DNA from 2 places in the Alkalicoccus luteus genome. Region 1 is predicted to be linked to the other one. Evidence: a T-box and tRNA genes for the amino acid it is inferred to sense, from the RefSeq annotation. Region 1 holds a T-box; the other holds one or more tRNA genes.
What was found. A T-box is a leader RNA that pairs with one kind of tRNA and senses whether it is charged. The one in region 1 lies ahead of pheS (phenylalanine--tRNA ligase subunit alpha), so its partner is inferred to be a tRNA-Phe.
Positions count from the first base shown of each region.

Region 2: it has a tRNA-Phe gene. The T-box ahead of pheS (phenylalanine--tRNA ligase subunit alpha) is inferred to sense a tRNA for this amino acid. The anticodon was not compared.

Region 1 is NZ_JBPZEY010000001.1:195,057-202,816, forward strand. Features, by position in the region: gene pheT (phenylalanine--tRNA ligase subunit beta) at 1-1,237, opposite strand, end outside; gene pheS (phenylalanine--tRNA ligase subunit alpha) at 1,259-2,293, opposite strand; T-box leader at 2,380-2,616, opposite strand; gene ACSZLD_RS01040 (TrmH family RNA methyltransferase) at 2,671-3,426, opposite strand; gene ACSZLD_RS01045 (YitT family protein) at 3,466-4,287, opposite strand; gene ACSZLD_RS01050 (M42 family metallopeptidase) at 4,640-5,719, opposite strand; gene ACSZLD_RS01055 (dUTP diphosphatase) at 5,809-6,309, opposite strand; gene ACSZLD_RS01060 (sigma-w pathway protein ysdB) at 6,514-6,930, shown strand; gene ACSZLD_RS01065 (TVP38/TMEM64 family protein) at 7,038-7,610, opposite strand; gene ACSZLD_RS01070 (DUF1294 domain-containing protein) at 7,625-7,760, opposite strand, start outside.
Region 2 is NZ_JBPZEY010000010.1:34,276-42,035, reverse strand. Features, by position in the region: gene ACSZLD_RS13330 (MBL fold metallo-hydrolase) at 1-173, opposite strand, end outside; gene ACSZLD_RS13325 (two-component system regulatory protein YycI) at 197-991, opposite strand; gene ACSZLD_RS13320 (YycH family regulatory protein) at 972-2,348, opposite strand; gene walK (cell wall metabolism sensor histidine kinase WalK) at 2,348-4,174, opposite strand; gene yycF (response regulator YycF) at 4,184-4,891, opposite strand; tRNA gene ACSZLD_RS13305 (tRNA-Thr) at 5,077-5,152, opposite strand; tRNA gene ACSZLD_RS13300 (tRNA-Phe) at 5,161-5,236, opposite strand; tRNA gene ACSZLD_RS13295 (tRNA-Asp) at 5,255-5,330, opposite strand; tRNA gene ACSZLD_RS13290 (tRNA-Met) at 5,361-5,437, opposite strand; tRNA gene ACSZLD_RS13285 (tRNA-Glu) at 5,752-5,826, opposite strand; gene ACSZLD_RS13280 (Nramp family divalent metal transporter) at 6,028-7,320, opposite strand; gene ACSZLD_RS13275 (adenylosuccinate synthase) at 7,550-7,760, opposite strand, start outside.

The DNA of each region.
Region 1 (7,760 bases):
CCAGCTCATCGCGGTTCAGCGTATCGTGCTCCACCGGATCGGCTAACACGACACCGCCGGCCAGCTGCTGAATGAGAGAAGCGGCACGTTCGCCAGCGGCTGCTACGCGGTTCGGATCTACTCCTTTTTCAAAGCGGATGCTCGAGTCACTGCGGATGCCGAGATCCTTTTGGGCTTTCCGGACGGTTTCCGGCTTAAAGTAAGCCGATTCCAGAAGCAGGTTTTCCGAGGTTGCTTCCACCTCAGAGTCAGCTCCTCCCATGACCCCGGCAAGTGCCGTTGGGCGAGTACCGTTCGTGATGACGAGATGCTCGGCGCTCAGAGTCCGCTCCTCGCCGTCAAGCGTTGTCATCGTTTCATCCTGCTCAGCGCGGCGCACGACTACTTCATCCGAACCGAAGCGGTCAAAGTCGAACGCATGCAGCGGCTGCCCGTATTCAAGCAGCACGTAGTTCGTAATATCGACTACGTTATTCAGCGGGCGCACGCCGCTTGCCATCAGCGCGGTCTGCAGCCAGAGCGGGGATTCACTTACTTGGACACCGCGGATCATCGTAGCTCCGTAGTACGGGTTCCATTCATCTGCTTCCACTCTGACGTTGACGAATTCCTCGGTCCGGTCCTTTGCAGGCACAATGCGAGGCTCAGGCATGTAGACGTCGCGGTTGAGTACGGCAGCCGCTTCGTAAGCAGCTCCCAGATAGCTCAGGCAGTCCGACCGGTTCGGCGTAAGATCCAGCTCCAGCACTGTGTCATCTAGACCAAGCGGCTCCTTCGCATCTGTTCCTGGTACCACTTCTTCAGGGAAAACGAAAATGCCTTCGCTGTATTTCTTCGGCACTACTTTTCCTTCGAAGCCAAGCTCCTGCAGAGAACAGATCATTCCTTCTGAAACCTGCCCTCGCAGCTTAGCCCGCTTGATTTTCATCCCGCCAGGCAAACGGCCTCCGACACGGGCAACGGCCACAGACTGGCCTTCCGCCACGTTTGGAGCTCCGCATACGATCTGAACGGCTTCTTCTTCCCCGATATCAACCTGGCAGACCTTCAGCTTATCCGCATCCGGATGCTGCTCACAGGAAACGACTTTACCGACGACAAGGTTCGTAATGTCTGCTCCAAGCTCCTGAACGGCATCAACCTCGACACCGTGAAGCGTCAGTTCCTCAGCCAGTTTTTCCGGCGTAATGCCGGATAAATCCACATAATCACTCAGCCATTTATATGATAAAAGCACGCTGCTTCCTCCTTCGCTTTTCTATTCTCTGATAAACTGTTCCAAGAAACGGGTATCGTTCGTGTAAAAATGACGGATGTCGTCGATCCCGTATTTCAGCATTGCAAAACGCTCGACACCCATGCCGAATGCGAACCCGGAATAAACCTCCGGATCAAATCCGCCCATTTTCAGCACGTTCGGGTGCACCATACCGGAACCCAGAACCTCAATCCAGCCGGTTCCCTTGCACGTTCTGCAGCCTTTTCCGCCGCACATAGCGCAGGAAACGTCCAGCTCAGCAGACGGCTCTGTGAATGGAAAGAAGCTCGGACGAAGCCGCATGTCCCGGTCTTCTCCGAAATAACTTTTTACAAAGGCTTCAAACATGCCCTTCAGGTCACTCATACGGATGCCTTTATCGACAACAAGACCTTCAATCTGCATGAACTGATGGGAATGGGTCGCATCATCTTCGTCACGGCGATACACTTTACCAGGGCAGATGATCTTAACCGGCCCCTTGCCCTCATGCTTCTCCATCGTCCGTGTCTGCACGGGGGATGTCTGCGTTCTCAGCAGCAGATCCGGTGTGACAAAGAACGTGTCCTGCATATCTCGTGCCGGATGGTGCTTCGGCAGGTTCAGTGATTCAAAGTTGTAATAGTCGGTTTCCACTTCCGGTCCCTCTGCCACCTGAAAGCCCATGCCGGTAAAGATATCTTCAATCGTCTCCACCACTGACGTAAGCGGGTGACGTGCACCGCGCGCTACCGGTCTGCCGGGAAGCGTCACATCGATGCTTTCTTCTGCCAGCTGCTTTTGCACAGCAGCCGCCTGAAGCGTCTGCTCCTTCTCTTCAATAAGCTTTTGCACCGATTGACGCACTTCGTTGGCTTTTGCGCCGACGACCGGGCGCTCTTCGTTAGAAAGCTTTCCCATTCCTTTCATCACTTCTGTGATCGGGCCCTTTTTCCCCAGGTAAGAGATCCGTACCTGCTGCAGGGAATCAAGGTCCTGCGCTTCTGCTACTTTTACTACTGCTTCATCGTGCAGTTCCTGCAGACGTTCCAGCATACTGTCATTACCTCCTTCAAATATAAACCGCGTCATCCATTCTTGCATCGGGGTCCTGCCACGAAAAAAAGCCTTCCCGCCCCGGACCGAGGGACGAAAAGACTTCGCGGTACCACCCTAGTTAACAGAAGCAGCTGCTTCTGTTCTCTCAAACAGGAAGATAACGGTCTTCCTTCCGGGCTGCCTTTTCAGCTGATCAGCTTACTCCGGCACCAGCTCGGGAGTGAATTCAGCGGTTCTTTTCGAACAGTGCTTCCAGTCTTCGGCACTGTCTCCCTGGCAAAAAGATGAATCCGCTTACTGCTCTCCTTCATCGCGTTCAATGATTCGATCTGTAGTTCATTATATAAGGATCGGAGACGCTTTTCAATTGCTTTTTAATCTCCGCGCAAATGATAGATCAAAATGCCGGCTGCAGCTCCAACGTTCAGGGATTCTGCCTCCCCGTATATTGGAATGTACAAATTCTGATCCGTCTTCTCGAGCAGGGACGGCTCGACGCCTGCCCCTTCATTGCCCATCAGCAGCGCAAAGGATTCCTGCGGCTCTATCGCAGTGAATGTGCTGCCGTTCAAGCTTGTTCCAAAAACGGGAATGCCGTTCTCCCTGCAGCGATCCACCGCATCGTGCAGATCCATCTGCTGCACGTAAATATGAAAAATAGCACCCTGGGTGGAACGAACAACTTTTCCGTTAAATGGATCCGCGCAGCCCTCACCAAAAATGACGCCCTCCAGTCCTGCTGCTTCTGCAGTCCGGAGCATACTGCCCAGATTTCCGGGGTCCTGAATCCGGTCCAGCAGCAGATAGCGTCCAGACTCAAACACGATGTTTTCGAGCGCGGGCTTTTCGCAGACTGCAATCATTCCTTGAGGCGTCTCTGTTTCCGCCAGCTCCGTCATCACCCGCTCCGTCACGTAAACCAGCTCAATATGATCAATGAGCCAGCGCTTCGGGATTTCCCGGTCTTCCCGGATGATGATTTCTTTGACAGAAACTGCCGCTTTTAACGCTTCTTCAACAAGATGCTCGCCTTCTACGAGAAAGAGGCCGGAGCGGTCCCGCTCCCGTTTCTTTTGCAGTTTTTTCCATGCTTTAATTCGTGGATTCTGGACCGATGAGATAGCTTCCACCGGTACTCCCCCCTCTTGTATGCCGGCAGTGATACCGGACTAATCGTCTTTTCTGAAATTCCCCATCACCTGCATCGACTGACTGATGCTGACAAACGCATCCGGATCAATATCCTTCAGCACATTTCGGATTATTTCCAGCTCGTAGCGTGTGATCACCGTATAAAGCACTTTTTTCTCCTCACGGGAGTAAGCGCCCTGACCGTCAATCACGGTGATTCCTCTGACGAGATTTTCCAGCAGCGCACGCCGGAGCTCTTCCCCGTGGCTAGTGACAACCATGAGGTTCAGTTTCACGTGGCGGGTGTGAATCCGGTCAATGACAATTCCCGTAATGTAGATCGAGAGCATCGTATACAGCGCAAGCTCCCAGCCGAAGAAAAATCCGGAAAGGACAACGACGCCGGAGTTCAGCGCAAAAATCAGTCCGCCGAGCGGAATGTCCCATTTTTTAATGAGCAGGATTCCGATCACGTCAAAACCGCCTGTCGAACTGTAGTAGCGAATGATTAAACCGATGCCGACCCCTGTCAAGACGCCGCCCCAAACGGAAGAAAGCAGGGCGTCCTCCGTGATTTGCACAATCGGAATGTAGAGCATCGACACCGATGTAACCGCTACAGAGATAATACTGTTTATAATAAACTCTTTTCCGAGTTTCATCCAGCCCAAGATGACAATAGGAATGTTCAGGATGATAATCCAAAACCCTGTATTGACCGGTGTCATCAGCCCAAAGATCATGGCAACACCCGTTACGCCGCCCGTCAGGACTTCATGCGGCAGCAAAAACACGTTGAAGGCAAAACCGAGTAAAATGGATGCCGCGACAATAATAGATAGTTTAACAAAATAGTTCAACAGCGGGCTCCTTTCGTCCGAAGAGTAAACAACTCTCTGCATTATAGGGAAACAGACCCATCCCGTCAACATGAGATTGCATCGTCCTGCTATTCTGACGTCTCTTTCTTCTCCCAAGTTATGATTAATTGGTGTCCGGCACGTAAAAGCCTGCCTGTTAAAAGATTCGTTTCCAATATGTTTATAAAACATAAAAAGAAGCTTCTTTTCAATCCGGCGATTTAGCCTGAAGCTTCTACATCTGCCTTTTATTTAAAAAAATCAGGTGCAGGCCCAATTTCCTTCATAGAGCCAGCTGCCTGGTTGTATAAAAAACCTGCCCCCTTACCAGGGAGCAGGTTCACATTACTTATTACGAGAACGTAATCGTGTTGACGGTGTCGCGATCCAGCTTTTTAATCACTTCCACGATTAGCTTCACTGCGTTTTCAAAGTCATCCCGGTGCAGAATACCAGCATGTGTGTGAATGTAGCGTGTCGCGATCGTGATCGACAGGGCAGGCACTCCGTTCGCTGTTAAATGAATGGCTCCAGAGTCTGTTCCGCCTCCCGGGACCGAATCAAACTGGTACGGAATGTCAGCAGCATCTGCTGTATCCGTTACGAAATCACGCAGGCCTTTGTGCGAAATCATCGATGCATCATAGACGATGATCTGTGGACCTTCCCCCATTTTTGCAAGGGCGTCTTTGTCGGATACACCAGGTGTGTCACCTGCAATTCCCACGTCTACACCGAAGCCGATGTCCGGCTGAATCTGATTGGCAGACGTTTTTGCTCCGCGCAGGCCAACCTCTTCCTGCACGGTGCCAACACCATAGACGGTGTTTGGATGATCTTCGTCTTTCAAGCGGCGCAGCACTTCAATTGCTATCGCACAGCCGATGCGGTTATCCCACGCTTTAGCCATCAGGTACTTTTCGTTTTTCATCACCGTGAAATCACAAACCGGTACGACCGAATCGCCAGGGCGCACGCCGAAAGATTCTGCTTCTGCCCGGTCCTTGGCACCGATATCAATGAACATTTCCTTTTTATCAACCGACTTTTTTCGTGCTTCTGCCGGAAGAATGTGCGGAGGCTTCGAGCCGATGACACCTGGAATGTCGCCTTCCTTGGTCATGACAGTGACACGCTGAGCCAGCATCACCTGCTCCCACCAGCCGCCGACGCACTGAAATTTTAAAAAGCCGTTGTCATCAATATTTGTAATCATGAAGCCAATTTCATCGAGGTGGCCTGCCACCATGATTTTCGGCCCGTTTTGAACGCTTCCGTGTTTTTTCGCAATCAGGCTTCCGAGCTGATCCGTTTCGACTTCGTCCGCAAACGGTTCAATGTAGCGTTTCATGACGTCACGCGGCTCCCGTTCGTTACCTGGAACGCCGTTCGCGTCTGTCAGATCCTTCAGCATGCTGAGCATTTCATCCATGATCGATCATCCTCCTGTATTCCGTTAGTATGTACTCTAGTTCAGTATAGCGTTTTTCCGGCTTCGTCTCAATTCCTTCGTATATCGAATTAATAACCGTTTTCCTGCCGGGAATAATTCTCCTCGTTTTTTGCCTGATAGGCGAGAGTCACATCCTCCCACGAATATCCGAGCTGCCCTGCCAGATTCAAATAAGCGGAGAACAGCGCGCCGTACGTTTCAGCAGACGGCTCAATTCGCAGCAGAGATACAGCCGCGAACAGCTCCAGAAACGCTGCGGTCTGCTCTTTCTTATCCGCTTTTTCCTGTCCCAGGTCCACCTCATCGACCTCCGGGGACAGCGCAAGGGTATTACCGATTGACAGCAAAAAATGCAGGCCGTCTACATATTCTTCTAAAATCACACGGTCGTCAGAAGGGCCGCGGCTGCTCCAAAATTTAAAGCTGCGGACCTCATTGGCAAGCTCCCCCGCTTCCACAGAAAAAGCCAGCAGCTTCTCTTCAAATACGTCCTCCGGTTTGACCTGACGCTTTTCTTCAATATAACTGTCCAGCTCCTGCTGGCGTTTAAACAGCATCTGCAGATCCATATGTAACCGTCTCCTTTTTCTGCTCTTTTTCCCCTTGATACAGAGCCTTATTCACGTCTTTTAACAGGAAAATCAATGCATGATGAAACCTTCCCGCATGCTCTATCGTAACATAACAAGAGCTATTTCTTTACGTTTAAATCATCTGGCGTGTACGATAGATACAGATACTCTGGTACGACCTTGAGAGAAGGAGAGATTACCATGATGACCGTAATTCTTTTTCGGCTTTTTCTGCTTATCGCTGTCGGAATCATCGCCTTCAGTATCATTAAATATATAACCGATCCCACGCGCAAACTGGAAAGAGCCAGACGCAATCATGACTTTTACGTGCTTGACGACCCGGAAAACGTGCGGCGCCACCTTTTTATCACAACCCAGGGCGCCATGTTTGAAGGTGAAAAATTTCTCGGAACTGCCGATCAGTCAGTAGAAGTGACAACGATCGTCATCCAGGCCGAAAACCTCGATGAACTGCGGGGGATGATGCTCGCTGACTTTGAGACGATGGAAAAAGAGATTCTTGTCCGCTATCCGAAGGCATCGATCGAATGGGGCCTTCCGGTGCATGATATCATTAAGCGTCTGCGCAATCAGCAGAAGCAGTCCAAAACCTAAACCGTTACGACACCTTAAAAGGCACTCACCCGCAGTCAGGGATGAGTGCCTTTTTTGAGTGCTGTCGATGCGCTGCTTCTGATAATCGAAGGAAGAGAAGCCAACCATCATCCGGCCTTGCTCGTCGACGGGCGCATTGGATCAGGCCGCTCTTCCCGACGGCCTAAATAGAAAAAAGCGATTGCGAGAAGTCCGAGAATCGGCAGTGCATATATCCACGATAGTTCTACCAGAATATGCCCGAAGCCGGTAAACAGCATCGCCGGCAGAATAATGCCAAGCACGCTGTACGTCATGTAACGTCGAAAGGTGTTCGTCATCTCCATCAAGTAAAGTGACAGCAGATGAAAATGAATAAACGGGAGCATCCGTAAAATCATGACTTGTCCGATTGTCATCTGCCTGTCGTGAAACACTTTCTTTTTCAAACGAGCCACACGTTCGCGAAAACGGGGCATCTTCTGCACAACCGCATAAAAGGCGGCGGACATAAGGGCAAGACCGGCAATGGAGTAAAGGCTTCCCTGTACAAAACCAAAAAAGTACCCGCCGGCCATACAAACAATGACGACCGGAAGAAACAGGAATGGCCGGAACAGGTGCAGCAGCACAAAAATGATCGGCGCGAGCCATCCTGCCTGTTCAATGACTTGAAAAATCGTCGTTTCCAGTTCTTCCACGTTACCAGACTCCTTTACATCAGCATCCAGATCCAGAATCCAGCGTGGATCAGGACAGCAGCCGGCATACCGGCGCGAAAAACAAGCGTACGCGTTTTATGCCGGATAAGCCTTCCAGTCACGATCATCAGCGGCGCTGCTCCGGCAAAT
Region 2 (7,760 bases), on a different contig from region 1:
TGGCTTACGAGAATGCCGTCCAGCTCGCTGATGGAAAGTCCGGCATCGGCGAACAGCTTTTCTATTTTCTTGCCGGACAGTCCTGCGTCTACGAGCAGCTTCTGCCCCGGTGTTTCAATATAGATGGCATTGCCGGTGCTTCCGCTTGCCAGCACGCTGAATGATAAGCTCATCGCGCATCCCCCTGTTGTATACTCTAGCTCGTAATGTTCTGCACTTCCCCGGTGAGGGCGTTGACGAAAAACGGCTCGTCATCCACAATGACCCGCCAGACCGGAGCGTAAATTTGAAAGTTGGCGTCGACTTCCATCAAGTTGTAGTAGCCGATTGTGGCACTCGAAATCGTCGAATCCGTCCCAATGCCTACCTGCGGATCGTTGATGAGACGCTCGACGACCTGCATCGGCGTCAGCAGTTCTTCTTCCGCTCCCTGCTCGACAATCGTCAAGTAGCGCTGCGTATACGATACGATTTGTCCGCTGTCGTTCAGCTCAAGCACCACGTGGTAGCTGTCGCGCTCGTACTGGTCGATCATGCTGCCTTCAAACGTTTGATACAGTCCAATCAGACCTTCTTCTTCGTCGTAGGCGGCGAGCTGATATTCCTCTCCGCGGAAGACGTACTGCTGCATAAATGCCTCGGTGCTCGCAGACAGGTTCGCCGGAGAAAAGTTGTACGGTGAATCAAGCTCCGAATAGAGCGTCGTGCTGTCGATCAGCTCAATTTGCTGACGCTCCAGCGTCTGCTCCAAAAACGTGATGTCATCTTCAAACGAACGCTGCACGCCGGTGATCGGCGCTCCCGTCAGTTCTTCTTCCGTTTCCTCAAATTCAATCGTAATGCGCTGCTCTTCAATCTGGGAGTCGAGGGTCATCTGCTCGATTTCGTTGATGTCCCCGTGGCGCTGCTTTTCGGCCAGCTGATAGCCGAGAAAGATGTTGAGCAGCATAAACGTGACGATGAAAATCGTTTTAGTCCTGCTCCAGTCCATCCTCCAGCACCTCCTCTGTGACGCTTTCACTGTTCATATCCACTTCATGCCACTGGCCCCGGGCATAAACGAACCAAACCGGTTCAAATACGGCGATCGAATTCTGGCGGCTCATGCTGTACGCGACGCGCGCATCCTCCACGGTTTCCACCGGGAAAGTGGACATTTCCTCTTCAATATACGTTTCTACTTCACTGTACGGCGGCAGCTCCACGTTTGTGTCGATCTCAAACGGCCGCTCTTCCAGCTGAAACATCGGCCGCGAGTATTCGATAATTTCATTGCCGGACCGGGTGATGTCGATCGTGTAGTGGGAAGCACTGCCGGCGTTCGAATCAAATACCGGCATGCCCTGCACGTGCATCGTAAACGAGGCCCGGTCGTTGCTGCCTCCTTCACTCCAGGAGGTTGCATAAAAGTCGTCGGTCCAGCCGAAATGACCGTTAATGAACTCCTGGCTGGCTCGTACGATCGACTGCGTTGGCACTTGGGAGCCAGCAGTGAGATCCGGCCGGACATACTCCAGCACAGCGCCGCGGTTCGTCATGTCCATCATCCGCGTCCCGTCTGTATAGGAGCTGTCTTCGCCCTCCTGGAAATACTGGCGGACATAGTCCGGATCAGTAAAGAGCGTGTGGATAAATCCGTCCGGTGCGATATGCGTCGTTTCATACGTAAAGACGCGCTCCATCACCGGCTCCACCGGCAGGTAGCGTACCGGCTGAAAACTGGAATCGTCGCGCTCGTTTAACACGCGCGGCTCCACTTCCGTCTCTTCAAGGGCAATCCCCTGACTGAACGATTCGAGGTCAGAGACCGTCACTGAGGTCGGCGACTGGTACACCTCTTCCGCTTCCATATCGACAAAGCGAATCGCTACATCCGACGGGGTTCCCCCGCTCGTTTCCGTTACAATAATGCGGTCGACGCGATCGATTAAAATCATATCTTCGTCAATTCCAACAAGGTACTCCAGCCAGTCGCCTTCAAGCGGCTCATCAAAAATGAGCTCCATTCCATTGAAGGAACGGTTCACGCCCGGCGCATGATGGCTTCCGGTCAGCTCCATTTCCTCCAGCTCAAATTCCTGCAGCGTCTCCATGATCTCCAAATAGTTGTCCCCGGCCGGATGCACCCAGCTGCGGTCGCTTCCGCTGTGGCTGATGACCTGAGACGGATACAGCAGGTCTGTAAACGACTTCGTTTCCCCAATGTCTTCAATTTCAATATAGGAGTTATCCCCCTGATCCAGGACATTGTATGCCGGCTGATACGTCGACACGAGATAAGTCAGCACAACACTCGTTAAAATCATGGCCCAGAGGACAAATGTTTTGACGTTCTCGATAAACGGCATTACTGCGTCACCACCTCCTGGGCGTACGGCAGACTGAAGGAGAAGGTGGTGCCTTTGCCCCATTCACTGCTGACCCAGATATTTCCTCCGTGTGCCATCGCAATTTCCTTCGCAATGGCGAGACCGAGACCAGTGCCTCCGAGGTTGCGGGACCGCGCCTTGTCGACACGGTAAAACCGGTCAAATACGTGTGGAATGTTTTCTCTTGGAATGCCGACCCCTTCGTCTTTCACGCTGACAACAAGCCGCTCCTGCTCCTGCTTGAGCGATACGTTAATCGTACCGCCTTCCGGTGAGTACTTCACAGCGTTGGAAACGATGTTGTCCATCAGCTGCATCAGCTTATCCCGGTCTCCCTGCACGGTGATTTCCTCCTCCGGAATCCGCCGCTTGAACTGAATGTCCTGATTTTTCGTCGTCATCTCAAACCGGTCAATGACATGATTTACGAGCTGAGGCGCGTCAATTTCCGCAACGCTCACACTGTAGTCCTTGCTGTCCATCTTGGAAAGCTGGAGCAGGTCGTTGACGAGGCGAATCATCCGGTCCGTTTCATTCGACGTCACTTCCAGAAACTGCGGTGCAATGTCCGGATCGTTTATGGCGCCGTCCTGCAGCGCCTCCAGGTAGCTCTTCATCGACGTGAGCGGCGTGCGCAGCTCGTGCGAAACGTTGGCAACGAATTCGCGACGTTCTTCTTCGACGCGCTCCTGTTCCGTGACGTCGTGCAGCACAGCGATCAGGCCGTTCTCTGCTCCGTTGTCTCTCTCAATCGTCGAGAAGTTGGCCTCGATGATCATTTCTTCCTCCTGCGCGTCGAAGTCCAGCAGCAGCGGGTCCTGGAACCGGTACAAGTCGTTCAGCGTCATAAACTTGTCGAGTCCGAGCACGCTGGTGACATCCTTGCCTGCGAGCTCCTCCTGCCGCTTGCCGAAGATTTCCTCCGCCCGGCGGTTCACGAGAATCACATTGCCGTTCCGGTCGGTCGCGATGACGCCGTCGGTCATGTACATAAGTACCGAGGCGAGCTTGCGCCGCTCCCCTTCCGTTGTCGCGTGCGCTTCCTGCAGCTTATCAGTCAAATCGTTAAACGTTTCCGCAAGCTGACCGATCTCATCATCCCCGTATACGTTTACGTAGCGGGAGAAATCCCCCTGGCCCATGACGACCGCCTGCTCTTTCATATCAACGATCGGACGGGTAATTGTCCGGGATAAAAAGATACCAAGTGCAGCAGTCAGTCCGAGCGCGATAAACGTCCCGGCGTACAGAATCTGGCTGATATCGTTGATTTGATCGTACATTGCCTCCATCGATGCACGGATGTAGACTGCCCCGACGACTTCATCGGCGTCGGAGGTGACCGGAAGCGCCATGACGAGCGTCCGGTGATTGTTCAGGGAATTGAGCATAATCTCTCCTTCGGTATCCTCAATTCCGAGAAGCGCCTGTTTGACACTGAGCTCCTGCGCCCGCTGTCCCGTTACACTTTGCGCAGGGTTGGTCGAAGCCACCACTATGCTGTTCTGATCAATCACTTCCACATCCGCGGTTTCCATGTTAAATACGTCGCTTCGAAGCAAGGCGGAAACCCGTGCTTCCAGTGATTGATCCTCTTCCTCTTCTTCCGCTGTCAGCTCCTGCTCGACGTTATAGGCGAGCAGTCCGGCCCGTTCATTCAGCGTATCGCGGAAGTTGCTTTCCAGCTGTCCTTCCAGCTGCTGCGTGAAATAAACGCCGATGACCTGCATCGCGATGAGAATGAGAAGCATATAAATGACCACGATCTTGACGTGGATCGATTTATAAAAACGAATTTTTTTCATGTTCATGCATTAACTCTCCTGATCTGCCTGCCTTAAGTAATAGCCGACTCCCCGCCGGGTAATGATCCACGTCGGACTGCTCGGATTATCCTCTACCTTTTCACGCAGGCGGCGCACGGTTACGTCCACGGTGCGGACATCCCCAAAGTAGTCATAGCCCCAGACAGCCTGCAGCAAATGCTCCCGCGTCATCACTTGGCCCAAATGACGGCCGAGGTAGTAAATCAGCTCAAACTCACGGTGAGTCAGTTCAATCGGCTCTCCGCGCTTCGTCACGAGATAAGCATCCGGCTGAATCAGCAGCGGTCCGATCTCGATGTTTTTCGTATCGGTATCGACTTCCTCCGTCTTCTGCTTGCGGCGCAGGTTTGCCTTTACCCGCGCGACAAGTTCACGCGTGCTGAACGGCTTCGTGACATAATCATCCGCGCCAAGCTCCAGTCCGAGCACTTTGTCGATCTCCGAGTCTTTTGCCGTCAGCATGATGATCGGCATATCGTACGTTTTGCGAACTTCACGGCACACTTCCATGCCGTCTTTATATGGAAGCATAATATCGAGCAGAATCAGTGCGGGCACGTGCTCTTTTACGAGCTCGACCGCCTGATTGCCGTCATACGCACAGACGACATCAAAGCCTTCCTTCTCCAGTCCAAATTGTAATATATCAGCGATTGGTTTTTCGTCATCTACAACAAGAATCTTTTGCTTGTCCATACAGAACCCTCCTGTTTGTCTGCATTCCTTCTTCATTCTATCACAGATACCCGCAAGAATATATTTCCCGCCGGCGTCTGGTATTTCCCGGGAAATACTAAAAAACCGCACTGAAAAGCGCGGCCGATACCAGCATATACAAAAAAACTATCCTGCGCCGTTGCGCGGATAGGGATTGTGGATGGTGGTGCTGGCCAGAGGACTTGAACCCCCAACCTACTGATTACAAGTCAGTTGCTCTACCAATTGAGCTAGGCCAGCATAAAAAGTGGTGGCTCGGGACGGAATCGAACCGCCGACACACGGATTTTCAGTCCGTTGCTCTACCGACTGAGCTACCGAGCCAATTTATGCAAAAAAAAATGGCGGTCCCGACGGGAATCGAACCCGCGATCTCCTGCGTGACAGGCAGGCATGTTAACCGCTACACCACGGGACCATTCTTTCAGACCAGCTATCATATGTAAATTGGTTGCGGGGGATGGATTTGAACCATCGACCTTTGGGTTATGAGCCCAACGAGCTACCAGACTGCTCCACCCCGCGGCATTAAGAGTGCGGTTGTTGTGAACCGCAACAAAATTTATTATACGCTGCTCCTATTCAGAAGTCAACGGTTTTTTTCTGCAGATAAGCGGCGAATCTTTTCGTCACCTTCGGCCTCCGTCTGCGGTCACTTACCAGAGTAAGCTCCCTTGCCTTCTCCCTTGCTTCCTCAACCTTCTTGCTTCTCTGCAGAAAAAGGATTGGAATGCAGCGAATCTTTCTTTATCTAGTGGCTTCTGGAAAGGATCCGATTTGGTGAACGGCGTCGCATGAAAAAAAGTGCGGGCATCCCACAGCTTCTGCGAAAAAATAAATGGTGACCCGTACGGGATTCGAACCCGTGTTACCGCCGTGAAAGGGCGGTGTCTTAACCACTTGACCAACGGGCCACGTTTGCATGCCGCCTTTGCGACGTATTTTATAATACCATCTTTTTTATACCGCCGCAATATGTTTTCACTAAAAAGTTTTGCCACGGAGATCTTGCATCTGCTCCTTCAGCTAAGAATCCGGCAAATACCCCCGCCCGTCAGATACATCATCTGTCGGGCGGGGGTGCTGGTAACTAGGCATGAGCTGCTCACGCTCGGTTAAATGATGCCGAACAGATCAAGGTAGACGCGAATGGCAAGACCGCATACAAGCAGCATGACGGCTCCGTAAGCGATATTTTCGCGGAGGCTGTTTGCCTTATCTCCAAGCTCTTTTCGTCTCGTACAGAGCCACCAGATAGCTCCAACGACGATTGGCAGCAGCAGGCCGTTTAACGCCTGGGCAGTCATGATCATTTCAACTGGCGCGCCGCCAAAGAAGAAGACGACAACGATCGGCAGCACGGCAGCGATGGTAATCATAATCCGGTTCGGAAGTGCTTTCACGCTTTCTGTCGTTCCGGTAGCCTGGCCAAACAAGTGCGGCTGCACCGTGATGTTAAAGAGACCCGAGGAAAAGCCGGCCGCAAACAAACCGAGTGCGAAGAGAACGCCTGCGTACTGTCCGAGAAGCGGCGTCAGCTGATACGCCATATCGCCGGCGCCGGTGATTTCCGCCCCGGTCAGGTAAATCGTGCTGCCTGCGCAGATCAAAATGGAAACGGCGATCACAGCTGCGATTGTCAGATTCGTCCGCAAATCAAAATACGACAGCTGCATCTTTTTTTCAGTGGAAAGAGTCGTATTATTTTCATATTTCCTCTTAATAAACGCTGACAGACCAAGCGCAGTATTCGGCGGCAGTGTCGTTGCAATCAGTGCGAGAATGAGCCAGTAGTTCGCTTCCGGCACGTTAAAGGAGAAGCCGGTCGTTGCCACATCAGTGATGCTCGGTCCGGCAACGAATACGGTGAGAACAAATGCGCCGACCATCGTACCGATGATGATGCGGTTAATGTTTTCAATCAGCCGGTACACGCCGACCCAGGCAATAATCAGCGCCATAAAGGCCAGAATGGACACCCAGCCGACAATCGATACGGCCGGCAGAAAGAAGTTCAGTGCCAGGGCGGCTCCGATAAAGTTACCTGCCTGAAACGCAACCGCACCGAGCAGAAGCGCAACGTACACAGGAATGGATACTTTCTTTCCCAAGTAGACGCGGATGCCATCCATGGCGGACATCCCGGTCTGGAGCGTAAACTTTACGATTGGACGCTGAAAGTAGTAGGCAGCGATACAGGCGAGAACGAGCACCCACATCACTTGAAAGCCGTAAGAGGCACCGGCCACCGAAACGGTTGTTACTGTACCTGGCCCGATAATACAGGCTGCTACAATGGCACTCGGCCCGAGCGATGCCAGTCGTTCCTTCATTGTCAATGGTGCTTCGTTGGCTGTCTGCTGCTCCACAAGGACATCTGTCATTCGCTTTTGCGCTTCGATGATCATACACCTCTCTGTAATAGGATTACGTATAGTAAACCATGGACAATAAGAGGATGCAGGAAGTTCGGCAGATTCGCTGACAAACAAATTTTCTGAAAAATCTTCCAATTTACTACTTTATGATTGATTTACGTGCTTTTCACTTTCCGTTTTGTATCTTCTGCAGAGATAAGAAAAAAAGCCCGTCAGGACACCTGACAGGCTTCTTGCATCGTTTTCGAATTTAGGCGGATCAGCCGAATACGCCGCGGACGAGGTTCGTCTGCTTGCGGTCCGGGCCGACGGAGAAAATAGAGAGCGGAATTCCTGTAAGCTGTGAAATGCGCTCTACGTAGTAGATGGCGTTTCTCGGCAGTTCATGCAGAGAACGGACACCGGTGATATCTTCTTCCCAGCCTGGCATCTCTTCGTATACAGGCTCACACTCAGCGAGCACCTTCAGG